DNA from 2 places in the Paenibacillus sp. FSL M7-0420 genome. Region 2 is predicted to be linked to the other one. Evidence: a T-box and tRNA genes for the amino acid it is inferred to sense, from the RefSeq annotation. Region 2 holds a T-box; the other holds one or more tRNA genes.
What was found. The T-box of region 2 lies ahead of pheS (phenylalanine--tRNA ligase subunit alpha). A T-box ahead of a tRNA ligase gene usually reads a tRNA of that ligase, here a tRNA-Phe.
Positions count from the first base shown of each region.

Region 1: it has a tRNA-Phe gene. The T-box ahead of pheS (phenylalanine--tRNA ligase subunit alpha) is inferred to sense a tRNA for this amino acid. The anticodon was not compared.

Region 1 covers NZ_JBBOCJ010000001.1:6,162,053-6,167,747, forward strand. The annotation lists gene MKX51_RS26320 (SDR family NAD(P)-dependent oxidoreductase) at 1-658, opposite strand, end outside; gene MKX51_RS26325 (helix-turn-helix transcriptional regulator) at 709-1,737, opposite strand; tRNA gene MKX51_RS26330 (tRNA-Leu) at 1,898-1,976, opposite strand; tRNA gene MKX51_RS26335 (tRNA-Cys) at 2,006-2,079, opposite strand; tRNA gene MKX51_RS26340 (tRNA-Gly) at 2,088-2,162, opposite strand; tRNA gene MKX51_RS26345 (tRNA-Gln) at 2,169-2,243, opposite strand; tRNA gene MKX51_RS26350 (tRNA-His) at 2,263-2,338, opposite strand; tRNA gene MKX51_RS26355 (tRNA-His) at 2,387-2,462, opposite strand; tRNA gene MKX51_RS26360 (tRNA-Trp) at 2,490-2,563, opposite strand; tRNA gene MKX51_RS26365 (tRNA-Tyr) at 2,570-2,655, opposite strand; tRNA gene MKX51_RS26370 (tRNA-Thr) at 2,662-2,737, opposite strand; tRNA gene MKX51_RS26375 (tRNA-Phe) at 2,753-2,828, opposite strand; tRNA gene MKX51_RS26380 (tRNA-Asp) at 2,962-3,039, opposite strand; tRNA gene MKX51_RS26385 (tRNA-Met) at 3,118-3,191, opposite strand; tRNA gene MKX51_RS26390 (tRNA-Val) at 3,224-3,299, opposite strand; tRNA gene MKX51_RS26395 (tRNA-Glu) at 3,338-3,412, opposite strand; tRNA gene MKX51_RS26400 (tRNA-Ser) at 3,458-3,547, opposite strand; tRNA gene MKX51_RS26405 (tRNA-Asn) at 3,551-3,626, opposite strand; rRNA gene MKX51_RS26410 (23S ribosomal RNA) at 3,689-5,695, opposite strand, start outside.
Region 2 covers NZ_JBBOCJ010000001.1:1,718,478-1,724,172, forward strand. The annotation lists gene MKX51_RS07305 (hypothetical protein) at 1-1,643, opposite strand, end outside; T-box leader at 1,864-2,140, shown strand; gene pheS (phenylalanine--tRNA ligase subunit alpha) at 2,200-3,234, shown strand; gene pheT (phenylalanine--tRNA ligase subunit beta) at 3,576-5,695, shown strand, end outside.

The DNA of each region.
Region 1 (5,695 bases), 4.4 Mb from region 2:
GCAGGTTCTTGGTCATAAAGTCCTTCTCTTTAGCCTCGAACGTCATCTCTTCTTTCGAATATATACTCTCGATGATTTTAAGCACATTCTCGGAGAGGGTCGGTCCCGGCAGGATCGTGTTCACTGTAACTTCGGCGCCACGGGTCAGCTTGGACAAGCTCTTGGACAATGACAACAGCATGGATTTGGTCACACCGTATTGAGGCATCTGTCCTGAAGGCATTACGGCTTCCTCACTCGCGATGAAGATAATACGGCCATATTCACGACTCAGCATGGAAGGCAAATAAAACTTGGTTAAGGCGTTGGCGGCAAGAAAGTTTGTGCGGAAGTACTTCTCCCAAACGGCATCGTCTACGTAGTCATAGGACATGATCTCATAGATGCCCATGCTGTTGACCAGGATATCGACGTGGGGAAAACTTGCGAATAAAGCTTCTCTTTGCCGCGAATCGATGAGATCAGCGGTTGCATTCCGCGGTTCCGTTTCCGGGAACGCTGCTTGAATCTCAGCTACCGTACGCTCTACGTCATCATTGTTGCGTCCATTTATGAGAACATGAACACCTTCCCTGGCAAGTTCACAGGCGATCGCTTTTCCTATGCCTTTAGTTGATCCCGTTACTAAAGCTGTCTTGTTCTTTAATCCCATATCCATCTGTCTGCACTCCTTGTGTCTAAGATAGGGATCATATTACATCGTTTCGTCTACTCGGTAACTAGCATAGAGCGCCAATTATCTTGCGTGACGCGCCAATTGGCAGGAGTCTCCCCTGTCCATGCGCGAAAAGCGCGATAAAACGAATTTTGGTCCTCGTAGCCAATAAGAAAAGCGACCTCTTTGATCTCCAATGCAGGGTCTGCCAAGTAAGCAACGGCCATCTCCCGCCTCGTTTTCGCCAGCAGCTGCTTGAAGCTCCCGCCTTCTTCCGTCAGCCTGCGCTGTAAGGTACGCTCGCTCATCCCCAACTCGGAGGCTACGGAGTGGATATCGATTTTCCCTTGAGTCAGGCACCGTGAGAGAATCCACTGCACCTTAGTGCTCATTGTGAGCTGGCTCTGTCGCTCTTCCAGCGTACGATCCAAGGAGGGGGTCAGAATCTCAAGAAGTTCTTCATTGTACGACGTGAAGGGGCGATCCAGATCTTCGCGATTAAGCGTTAGCTGATTGCGCTCCGTCCCCGTCCGTACTCGACAGCCGAAGTAACCTTCAAGGGCTTGAACGTCGCCCATATAGTTAATGAATTCTACGGAATGTGCCTTAAGGAAACGGCCGGTTCCCCGGCGTCCGAGCTCAAGCAGGTAGGCGAGCGTAATGCCGACAAGCACCGGCGGTCCGGATAGCTCGGCATGCTGCCATTCCAATTCAATCGAATATAGCTCGCCTTCTTCCTGAATCCTCAAGTTTTCCGGGGGGCACAATTGCTTATAGCGCGCCATTCGGTTCAGCGCGTCCCGGTAATTGCGAGCGTGAAAGGTCGCCAAAGCAGCCGGCGGATATTGAGTTGTCTTGTATGCGGCCGCAAGCTTGACGATTCCCGTAGCGATGTCTCCGACTAGTTCGGAATAGGCTAGCCAGATCGAATAATATTGGGCGGTCGTGACTACCGGTTCGGTGATGATGGTTAGCGGCAGGCATGCCTTGCGTGCTACATCAATAGGTTCTACCCCTATTCCCTTCAGGCTGGTCCAGAAACCGGGCGCGATCTTAATACGGTCTGCGAAAGGGGCATTCATGGCTGTCGACCTCCAAGAACTAATTTCAATTGCAATGATCCACCAATCGTAGATCATTGATTCTTCTGATTATAGCCGATCGAAATAATAAGATCGGTGCAATAAATATAAAAAAGCTCATTAGAATTATTCTCTAATGAGCTGTCTGTTATTAATTTGATACCGGCGAGAGGACTCGAACCTCCACGGTTTCCCACTCGATTTTGAGTCGAGCGCGTCTGCCATTCCGCCACGCCGGCGTACTACATATATAATTCCAAAAAAATAATGGAGGTGCCACCCAGATTTGAACTGGGGATAAAGCTTTTGCAGAGCTTTGCCTTACCACTTGGCTATGGCACCACATGAAATGGAGCGGACGACGGGAATCGAACCCGCGACCCTCGCCTTGGCAAGGCGATGCTCTACCGCTGAGCCACGTCCGCATATAATGGCTGGGGATATAGGAATCGAACCTATGAATGACGGAGTCAAAGTCCGTTGCCTTACCGCTTGGCTAATCCCCAACATCTTATTAAATAAAAATGGGGCGACTGATGGGTCTCGAACCCACGAATGCCGGAACCACAATCCGGTGCGTTAACCCCTTCGCCACAGTCGCCATATGAAGCTTTTAAGTTGTATTGCTATGTAATTCTTATAAAAGAAATGGGGCGACCGATGGGTCTCGAACCCACGAATGCCGGAACCACAATCCGGTGCGTTAACCCCTTCGCCACGGTCGCCATATGATTCTTTTATATGAAATTACTTGGCAGGGGCAGCAGGAATTGAACCCACACCAACGGTTTTGGAGACCGTTGTTCTACCTTTAAACTATGCCCCTAAAAAATGGTGGAGGCTGATGGATTCGAACCACCGAACACGTACGTGAGCAGATTTACAGTCTGATGCGTTTGGCCACTTCGCTAAGCCTCCACGGTATGGTGCCGGCGAGAGGACTTGAACCCCCAACCTACTGATTACAAGTCAGTTGCTCTACCAATTGAGCTACACCGGCATATTAAGTTGTGTATGGTGGCGCGGGAGGGAATCGAACCCCCGACACAAGGATTTTCAGTCCTTTGCTCTACCGACTGAGCTACCGAGCCATAAAAGTAATTTTGTAAAGATGGCGGAACAGGGCGGGATACTCTTCACTCCGTTACGAGATTGCGAAGTATTCCTTACGATGCCTATGCTTCAACGAACCCAGGGAATTCTCATCCCTTAAGCCATTAAAAATGGCGGAACCGACGGGATTCGAACCCGCGATCTCCTGCGTGACAGGCAGGCATGTTAGGCCAACTACACCACGGTTCCAAATTAAAAGTACTTATGGGGTCCCCGGAAAGTATTCGGAATATGCTACAGAGCATCTCTTCACTTTGTGGGGATTAATTGCGGGGGCAGGATTTGAACCTGCGGCCTTCGGGTTATGAGCCCGACGAGCTACCGGGCTGCTCCACCCCGCGTCATTGTACAAAATCTATTCGGTTAAGATAGATGGTGGAGGCTGAGGGGTTCGAACCCCCGACCCTCTGCTTGTAAGGCAGATGCTCTCCCAGCTGAGCTAAGCCTCCATATATGACTCTCTCTTCCCGTCATTCAAAGAAGAAATTGGTGACTCGTATGGGATTCGAACCCATGTTACCTCCGTGAAAGGGAGGTGTCTTAACCCCTTGACCAACGAGCCATGCTATACAGTTATTTCCTTTCCCTTTTCAGGGAGGTAACGCTACGGAGAGAGAGGGATTCGAACCCTCGAGACGCTTGTGGCGCCTACACGATTTCCAATCGTGCTCCTTCGGCCAAACTCGGACACCTCTCCATATGGCTCCCCGAACAGGACTCGAACCTGTGACAACTCGATTAACAGTCGAGTGCTCTACCAACTGAGCTATCAGGGAATATACATATCAAGCTTGATCGCCTGAAAACTGAATCCGAAACGAATCTGCGTGTTAGAAATTTGGATAAGCCCTCGACCGATTAGTATTGGTCAGCTCCATGCATTGCTGCACTTCCACCTCCAACCTATCTACCTCGTCGTCTTCAAGGGGTCTTACTAATTGGGAAATCTCATCTTGAGGGGGGCTTCACGCTTAGATGCTTTCAGCGCTTATCCCGTCCGTACGTAGCTACTCAGCCATGCTCCTGGCGGAACAACTGATGCACCAGCGGTACGTCCATCCCGGTCCTCTCGTACTAAGGACAGCTCCTCTCAAATTTCCTGCGCCCACGACAGATAGGGACCGAACTGTCTCACGACGTTCTGAACCCAGCTCGCGTACCGCTTTAATGGGCGAACAGCCCAACCCTTGGGACCTACTTCAGCCCCAGGATGCGATGAGCCGACATCGAGGTGCCAAACCTCCCCGTCGATGTGGACTCTTGGGGGAGATAAGCCTGTTATCCCCAGGGTAGCTTTTATCCGTTGAGCGATGGCCCTTCCATGCGGTACCACCGGATCACTAAGTCCGACTTTCGTCCCTGCTCGACTTGTAGGTCTCGCAGTCAAGCTCCCTTATGCCTTTGCACTCTGCGAATGATTTCCAACCATTCTGAGGGAACCTTTGAACGCCTCCGTTACTCTTTAGGAGGCGACCGCCCCAGTCAAACTGCCCGCCTGACACGGTCCCCATACCCGCTAAGGGTACTAGGTTAGAACCTAGATACGATCAGGGTGGTATCCCAACGGCGCCTCCGCAGAAGCTTGCGCTCCTGCCTCACCGGCTCCCACCTATCCTGTACAGATCGTACCCAAATTCAATATCAAGCTGCAGTAAAGCTCCATGGGGTCTTTCCGTCTTGTCGCGGGTAACCTGCATCTTCACAGGTATTAAAATTTCACCGGATCTCTCGTTGAGACAGCGCCCAAGTCGTTACGCCATTCGTGCGGGTCAGAATTTACCTGACAAGGAATTTCGCTACCTTAGGACCGTTATAGTTACGGCCGCCGTTTACTGGGGCTTCGGTTCACAGCTTCGGATTGCTCCTAACCGCTCCCCTTAACCTTCCAGCACCGGGCAGGCGTCAGCCCGTATACTTCGCCTTACGGCTTCGCACAGACCTGTGTTTTTGCTAAACAGTCGCTTGGGCCTTTTCACTGCGGCCCCCTCGGGCTATTCACCCTACCGAGGCACCCCTTCTCCCGAAGTTACGGGGTCATTTTGCCGAGTTCCTTAACGAGAGTTCTTCCGCGCGCCTTAGAATTCTCTTCTCGCCTACCTGTGTCGGTTTGCGGTACGGGCACCTTCTCCTGACTAGAGGCTTTTCTTGGCAGTGTGAGATCATGACCTTCGCTACTGTAATTTTCGCTCCCCATCACAGCCCAGCCTTAATGATGTGCGGATTTGCCTGCACACCAGCCTCACTGCTTAGACGGACATCCATCAGTCCGCGTCACTACCCTCCTGCGTCACCCCATCGCTCATAGCGGATTACGGTGGTACAGTAATTTCAAACTGTTGTCCTTCGACTACGCCTGTCGGCCTCGCCTTAGGTCCCGACTTACCCTGAGCGGACGAGCCTTCCTCAGGAAACCTTGGGCTTTCGGCGGATCAGATTCTCACTGATCTTTTCGTTACTCATACCGGCATTCTCACTTGTATACTCTCCAGCGCTCCTTACGGTACACCTTCAACGTATATACAACGCTCCCCTACCCCAGATGCAACGCATCTAGCCATAGCTTCGGTGGTGTGTTTAGCCCCGTTACATTTTCGGCGCAGAGTCACTCGACCAGTGAGCTATTACGCACTCTTTCAATGGTGGCTGCTTCTAAGCCAACATCCTGGTTGTCTGTGCAACTCCACATCCTTTCCCACTTAACACACACTTGGGGACCTTAGCTGATGGTCTGGGCTGTTTCCCTTTTGACAATGGATCTTAGCACTCACTGTCTGACTCCCGGCAAGAAGTAAATGGCATTCGGAGTTTGACTGAGCTTGGTAACCCTTGCGGGCCCCGCACCCAA
Region 2 (5,695 bases):
TGGAGGATGAGCTTGACTAGCCTGAAATCCAGAGTGTATGGAATATGGCCTTGAACCGTTATTTGAGTGCTGGCACCAGGGGCAAGGACTGAAGAGCTGTTGTCCGTATAAGTCTGCGAAGAGGAGCTGAGATCCTTCTGATCCACCAGGAGTATTCCTGTAAAAGCAGGCAAAGTAATGGTCTTGGACGTTGCATTGCGTATCGTTAGTACAGCCTGTACCAGATCCTCGCTGCCCCAAGGCAGACGCAGCAGGGAGTCCAGAGAGACAGCGAAGATACCATAGGTATTGGTTACGCTGGTCTCGGCAGCGAGATGAATCTGGCTCTCCGGCGTATAAGGGATGCGGAAATAGGCCACAGGCAGCGTTACTTTATCCGCGCTGGCCGCAGGAGCAATCATTTGCAGCTCCAGCGAATTCTGAGCCAGCTCCAGCGGAACATTCGCGCTCAGCTCAATCAGCTTCTCTTCCAGCGGCTTCAGGGTCAGGCTGCTCAAGGCAGTGGCCGTCACCGGGAAGCTATAGCCTTCCGCCGACTTGACGTTAAGCTCATAAGCAGGCAAAGTGACCGCTGTGCTGCCGGTATTTTTCACCCGGAGCTGATAGCTCCAGACGCCATTCCCGTTATCCGCATGCACATTTGCCTTCAGCAGCTGCATATCCACATTATTGCTGCCGATGGAGACCTTCTTGGTGTAGCCTGCCGCTACGGTGAAATCTGCCGTTACCGCAGCCGGAAGAGCGTAGGAAGAGACAGGCAGGTACAGCTTGAGTCCTTCATCCAGCTTGGCGATCTGCAGCGTCATCCGGGTGACATTCATGTAGGAGGGAATCTCGGTCATATAATAGAGCGTCTTCTTCTCCTGAGGCTGAAGCTTGAATTCGGGGCTGCTGTCATCCAGCGTAAGCGTGAAGACAGAGCCGCCCGAGGATTTCAGGTACAAGGTATAGCCCGGATCTGTAAGCACTTTGTTACCTAGATTGGTTAGGCTAAGCCCGACCTTGGCATAGACTTTACTGTTATATTTGTAGATTTGCACGGATTCGGCTTTGGTGCCGGCTGTAATACCGCCGAGTTCGACCTTTCGGGTCTCCCCTATCAGGGAAGACAGTGAGTAATTGGAAGGAATCGTGAACGTGCCTATACGCTGTTCATAATTAGCGGCGCTGAAATTCCAGCCGTATATGTTGATATTGAGTCCTTTGACTGAGGCGGCAGTTCCAATATTCGCATAGTATGTAAGACTGGTGCTTTGTTTAGCAGGGATTTTCTTGACCGCACTGTCTGCGCTGACCGGAATTCCTTTAATGATGCTGCCGCCCACAGTTACAACTTTGGAGAAATAGTCCGCCAGATTGACGCTGCTGCCGGCAGTGTTGGTATAGGTAAGCGTGTAGGTGAGAATATTACCGCCGGTTTGGCTCTGAATCCCTACATGGCTCAGCTTCACCTGAAGCGCGGTGCCGAGCTTGAGCGCACTTAGACCGTTAAGTGTGGAGACTTCCGTGACCGCGCTTGCTGCTGTGGCAGCCGTTGAACCGGATGAAGCGGCATAGGCCGTGGTTCCCGTGCTGCCTGCGGTTTGACTTGCGGCAAATGTGCTGAGCAGCAGCAGAACAAATGCTTTTTTTCGTGTAAGCATGTAATTTCCTCCTTGTATGATCTCTTAAGGGAAAATATCAACATTGACTGAATGTCCGCTGAAAAAAAAGCCGTCAAACCGCGCTGAAGCTTAAAGGGAGCTTAAAAGAAGATAAAAAATAAGCGGAAGGTGCGCGGCTTGTCAAACGGGCAGTTTTTGCATATAATAGATGGGCATATCTTCCCAAGTGGAGGATCGAAGTGCAGAGGTTATAATCCGCATACATGCAATGATGGAGAAGAGTACGCAGTGCCTGGCTTACAGGGAGGAAGCGCCGTAGATTGAGAGCGTTTCTAAGAGAGCAGAGCTGCCGAAGTTCACTCCGGAGCAGTTCCCTGAATGTGCTTGAAGAGCGCTAGTAGGGGGGACCGGCCGCAGACCGTTATTTCTGTATAAAGTGAGACAGGTCTTTGCCGCACCGAAAGAGGGAATATTGCTCTTAAGGGAAGCGTACGGCCGTCTAACAAGGGTGGTACCACGGTCTTTTCGTCCCTTTACCGGGAGGAAAGGCCTTTTTTTGTTGAACAATATGAGATTTGAGGGGGCAGTACAAGCCATGAAAGACAAATTGGAAGCACTGAAGGCTGAGGCGCTGACGAAGCTGCAGGCGGTAAACGATCCGCAGATTCTGAATGACCTTCGTGTCAAATACCTTGGCAAAAAAGGCGAGCTGACAGAGGTTCTGCGCGGTATGGGCGGACTAAGCGCGGAGGAGCGTCCGGTGATCGGCCAGGTGGCCAATCTGGTGCGCAGCGCCATTGAAGAGGTGATCGGCGCCAAGCAGGAGCTGTTCCAGCAGCAGGAGACAGAGAGCCGTCTGAATGCGGAGAAGGTCGATGTAACCCTGCCGGGCCGCGGCCTGCCGCAGGGCGGCATTCATCCGCTGAGCCGGGTGATCCAGGAGATCGAGGATATTTTCATCGGCATGGGCTTCCAGGTTGCAGAAGGACCAGAAGTGGAGACGGATTATTATAACTTCGAGGCGCTGAACCTTCCGAAGAACCATCCGGCCCGCGACATGCAGGATTCCTTCTATATCACGGAAGATATTCTGATGCGTACCCAGACCTCGCCGGTACAGGTGCGTACCATGCAGGCCATGAACGGGGAGACTCCGGTCAAGGTCATCTGTCCGGGCAAGGTGTTCCGCCGTGACGACGACGATGCGACCCACTCCTTCCAGTTCCATCAGATTGAAGGCCTGGTGATCGGCCGCAATATCCGCATGAGTGACCTCAAGGGTACCCTGCAGCAGTTCACCAAGGAGATGTTCGGGCCTGCGGCGGGCATCCGCCTGCGCCCAAGCTTCTTCCCGTTCACCGAGCCTAGCGTTGAGGTGGATGTAAGCTGCTTCAAATGCGGCGGCGAAGGCTGCCGTCTCTGCAAGCAGAGCGGCTGGCTGGAGATTCTCGGTGCCGGTATGGTGCACCCGAATGTGCTGCGGATGGGCGGATATGATCCGGAAGAATACAGCGGCTTCGCGTTCGGCATGGGCGCTGAGCGGATCGCGATGCTGAAATATGGTATTGATGACATCCGTTATTTCTACACGAATGATATGGGCTTTGTGAAGCAATTCAAGGGTATTTAGGGATTTGGCGGGTGTGTGCGGGGGCGGGACGGATATTGTTAAGCCGGAGGGATGACGGCAGTGCTAATTAAATGACTGCGATTGAAGGACCGGAGGGGAATTTTGGAACTGTAGGAGCGGTAGCGTCCGCCTTTAGGATTGGATTTCTACTGCGGCCGGCAGTGTAATCAGGAAATTCAATCCTAACAGCGGCCGGAAGTCCAAAACTTCTCTGTAGGAACACTGCAATGCAGAATTTTGTTGCGCGAAGTTGACGTGGGCTTGTTTATATCCGCTTCCGCGCCCCGGCGCAGGCCGGCATGGAGATCAATACATCTGAAACAAAAAGGAAGTGTGCGATTATGAAAGTATCAACCGCCTGGCTGGCCGATTATATATCGCTGGAAGGGGTGACCGCAGATGAGTTGGCGGATAAAATCACCACCGCCGGCATTGAGATTGACGGAGTAGAACGCCGCAACAAAGGGATTTCCGGGATTGTGACCGGCTACGTGAAATCCAAGGAGAAGCACCCGGACGCCGATAAGCTGAACATCTGTATCGTCGATGCAGGGCAGGGTGAGGATCTGCAGATTGTCTGCGGAGCTAAGAATGTCGCAGCGGGCCAGAAGGTTCCGGTCGCGCTGGTAGGCGCCAAGCTGCCGGGCCTGGAGATCAAAAAAGCCAAGCTGCGCGGCGTGCTGTCGCAGGGGATGATCTGCTCGGCCAAGGAGCTGGGCCTGAACGACAAGCTGCTGCCCAAAGAGCTGCAGGAGGGCATTCTCGTGCTGCCGGAGCAGACCGAGGTGGGCCAGGATATTCTCAAGCTGCTGGGTCTGAATGACGAAATCCTTGATTTCGACCTGACGCCGAACCGTTCCGACTGCCTGAGCATGATCGGTGCCGCTTATGAAGTAAGCGCAGTGCTGGGCCGTGAGCTGAAGCTGGCTGATCCGGCGGCAGAGCTCGTGGAAACGGGCGGGAAGGCTGCGGACTCCATCACGGTTACCATTGAGGACGAGGCATTCTGCAGCCATTACGCCGTGCGTTATATTGCCGGAGTGAAGACCGCGCCGTCCCCGCTGTGGATTCAGAACCGCCTGATGGCGGCCGGGGTACGTCCGATTAACAATATCGTAGACATCACCAACTATGTGATGCTGGAATACGGACAGCCGCTGCATGCATTTGACGGCGGGCAGGTCCAGGGCGGAACCATCGGTGTACGGTTTGCCCATGAAGGGGAAGGACTGGTTACCCTTGACGGACAAGAGCGCAAGCTGGAGCCGCAGATGCTGGTGATTGCAGATGGCTCAGGTGCCATTGGCCTGGCCGGAGTGATGGGCGGACTGTCTACAGAGGTTACCGCAGACACCGTTAATATCGTACTGGAATCAGCCAGATTCGATGGCGGAACAGTACGCAAGACCTCGCGTCAGCTGGGTCTGCGCTCGGAAGCATCCCAGCGGTTCGAGAAGGAAGTCGACCCGAATGCAGTCATCCCTGCACTTAACCGTGCGGCTGCCCTGATTGCCCGGTATGCCGGAGGAATGGTGCATGAAGGAATTGTTCAGGCCGGCAGTATCGCTGGTCAGGAGAAGGTGCTGCACTTATCGCTGGAGAAGCTGAACCGCTATCTTGGCACGGAGCTGTCGCTGCTGGAAGTGAAAACCCTGTTCGGACGTCTGCACTTCAAGTGTGGTGATGCGGCCCAGGGAATCGTCGAGGTCGAGGTTCCGACACGGCGCGGAGACATTACCCAGGATGTGGATCTGATAGAAGAGATCGCCCGCTTGTACGGCTACGACAACATTCCGACCACCCTGATCGAAGGCACTACGACGCCGGGCGCGCTTACCAGACAGCAGTCTCTGCGCCGCGAGCTGCGACGCCTGCTCTCGCTCGGCGGGTATCAGGAGGTTATGGGCTATTCCTTCATCCAGCCGGAGCAGAGCAAGCTCTTCCCGATCCTGGCGGAAGGCAGGCAGTCTGTGAAGCTGGCGATGCCGATGAGCGAGGAGCGCAGCGTGCTGCGTACCAGCCTGCTGCCGCAGCTGCTGGAGATTGCCCTCTACAATACGAACCGCCGCCAAGGCGATCTGGCGTTATTCGAAATCGGCAACGTCTTCTTCACGGAGGAAGAAGTCCTTACCCGCCAGCCGAGTGAGCTGCCGGTACTGGGGCTGCTGCTGAGCGGAACACGTGCACCCAAGCAGTGGAACGTGACTGCTGAGCCGGTGGATTTCTTCGACCTTAAGGGTGCGCTGGAGACTGTATTTGCGCATCTGGGCCTTACAGATCGCGTAGTCTATGAAGGGGATGCGCCTGAAGGCTATCATCCGGGACGCTCCGCTTCCATCTATCTGCTTCAGGCAGAAGGCCGTGTGAAGATCGGTTCGATGGGGCAGCTTCATCCTGAGCTGCAGCGCCGGATGGATCTGGAGGATACGTACGTATCTGAAGTTCTGCTGCAGCCTCTCTA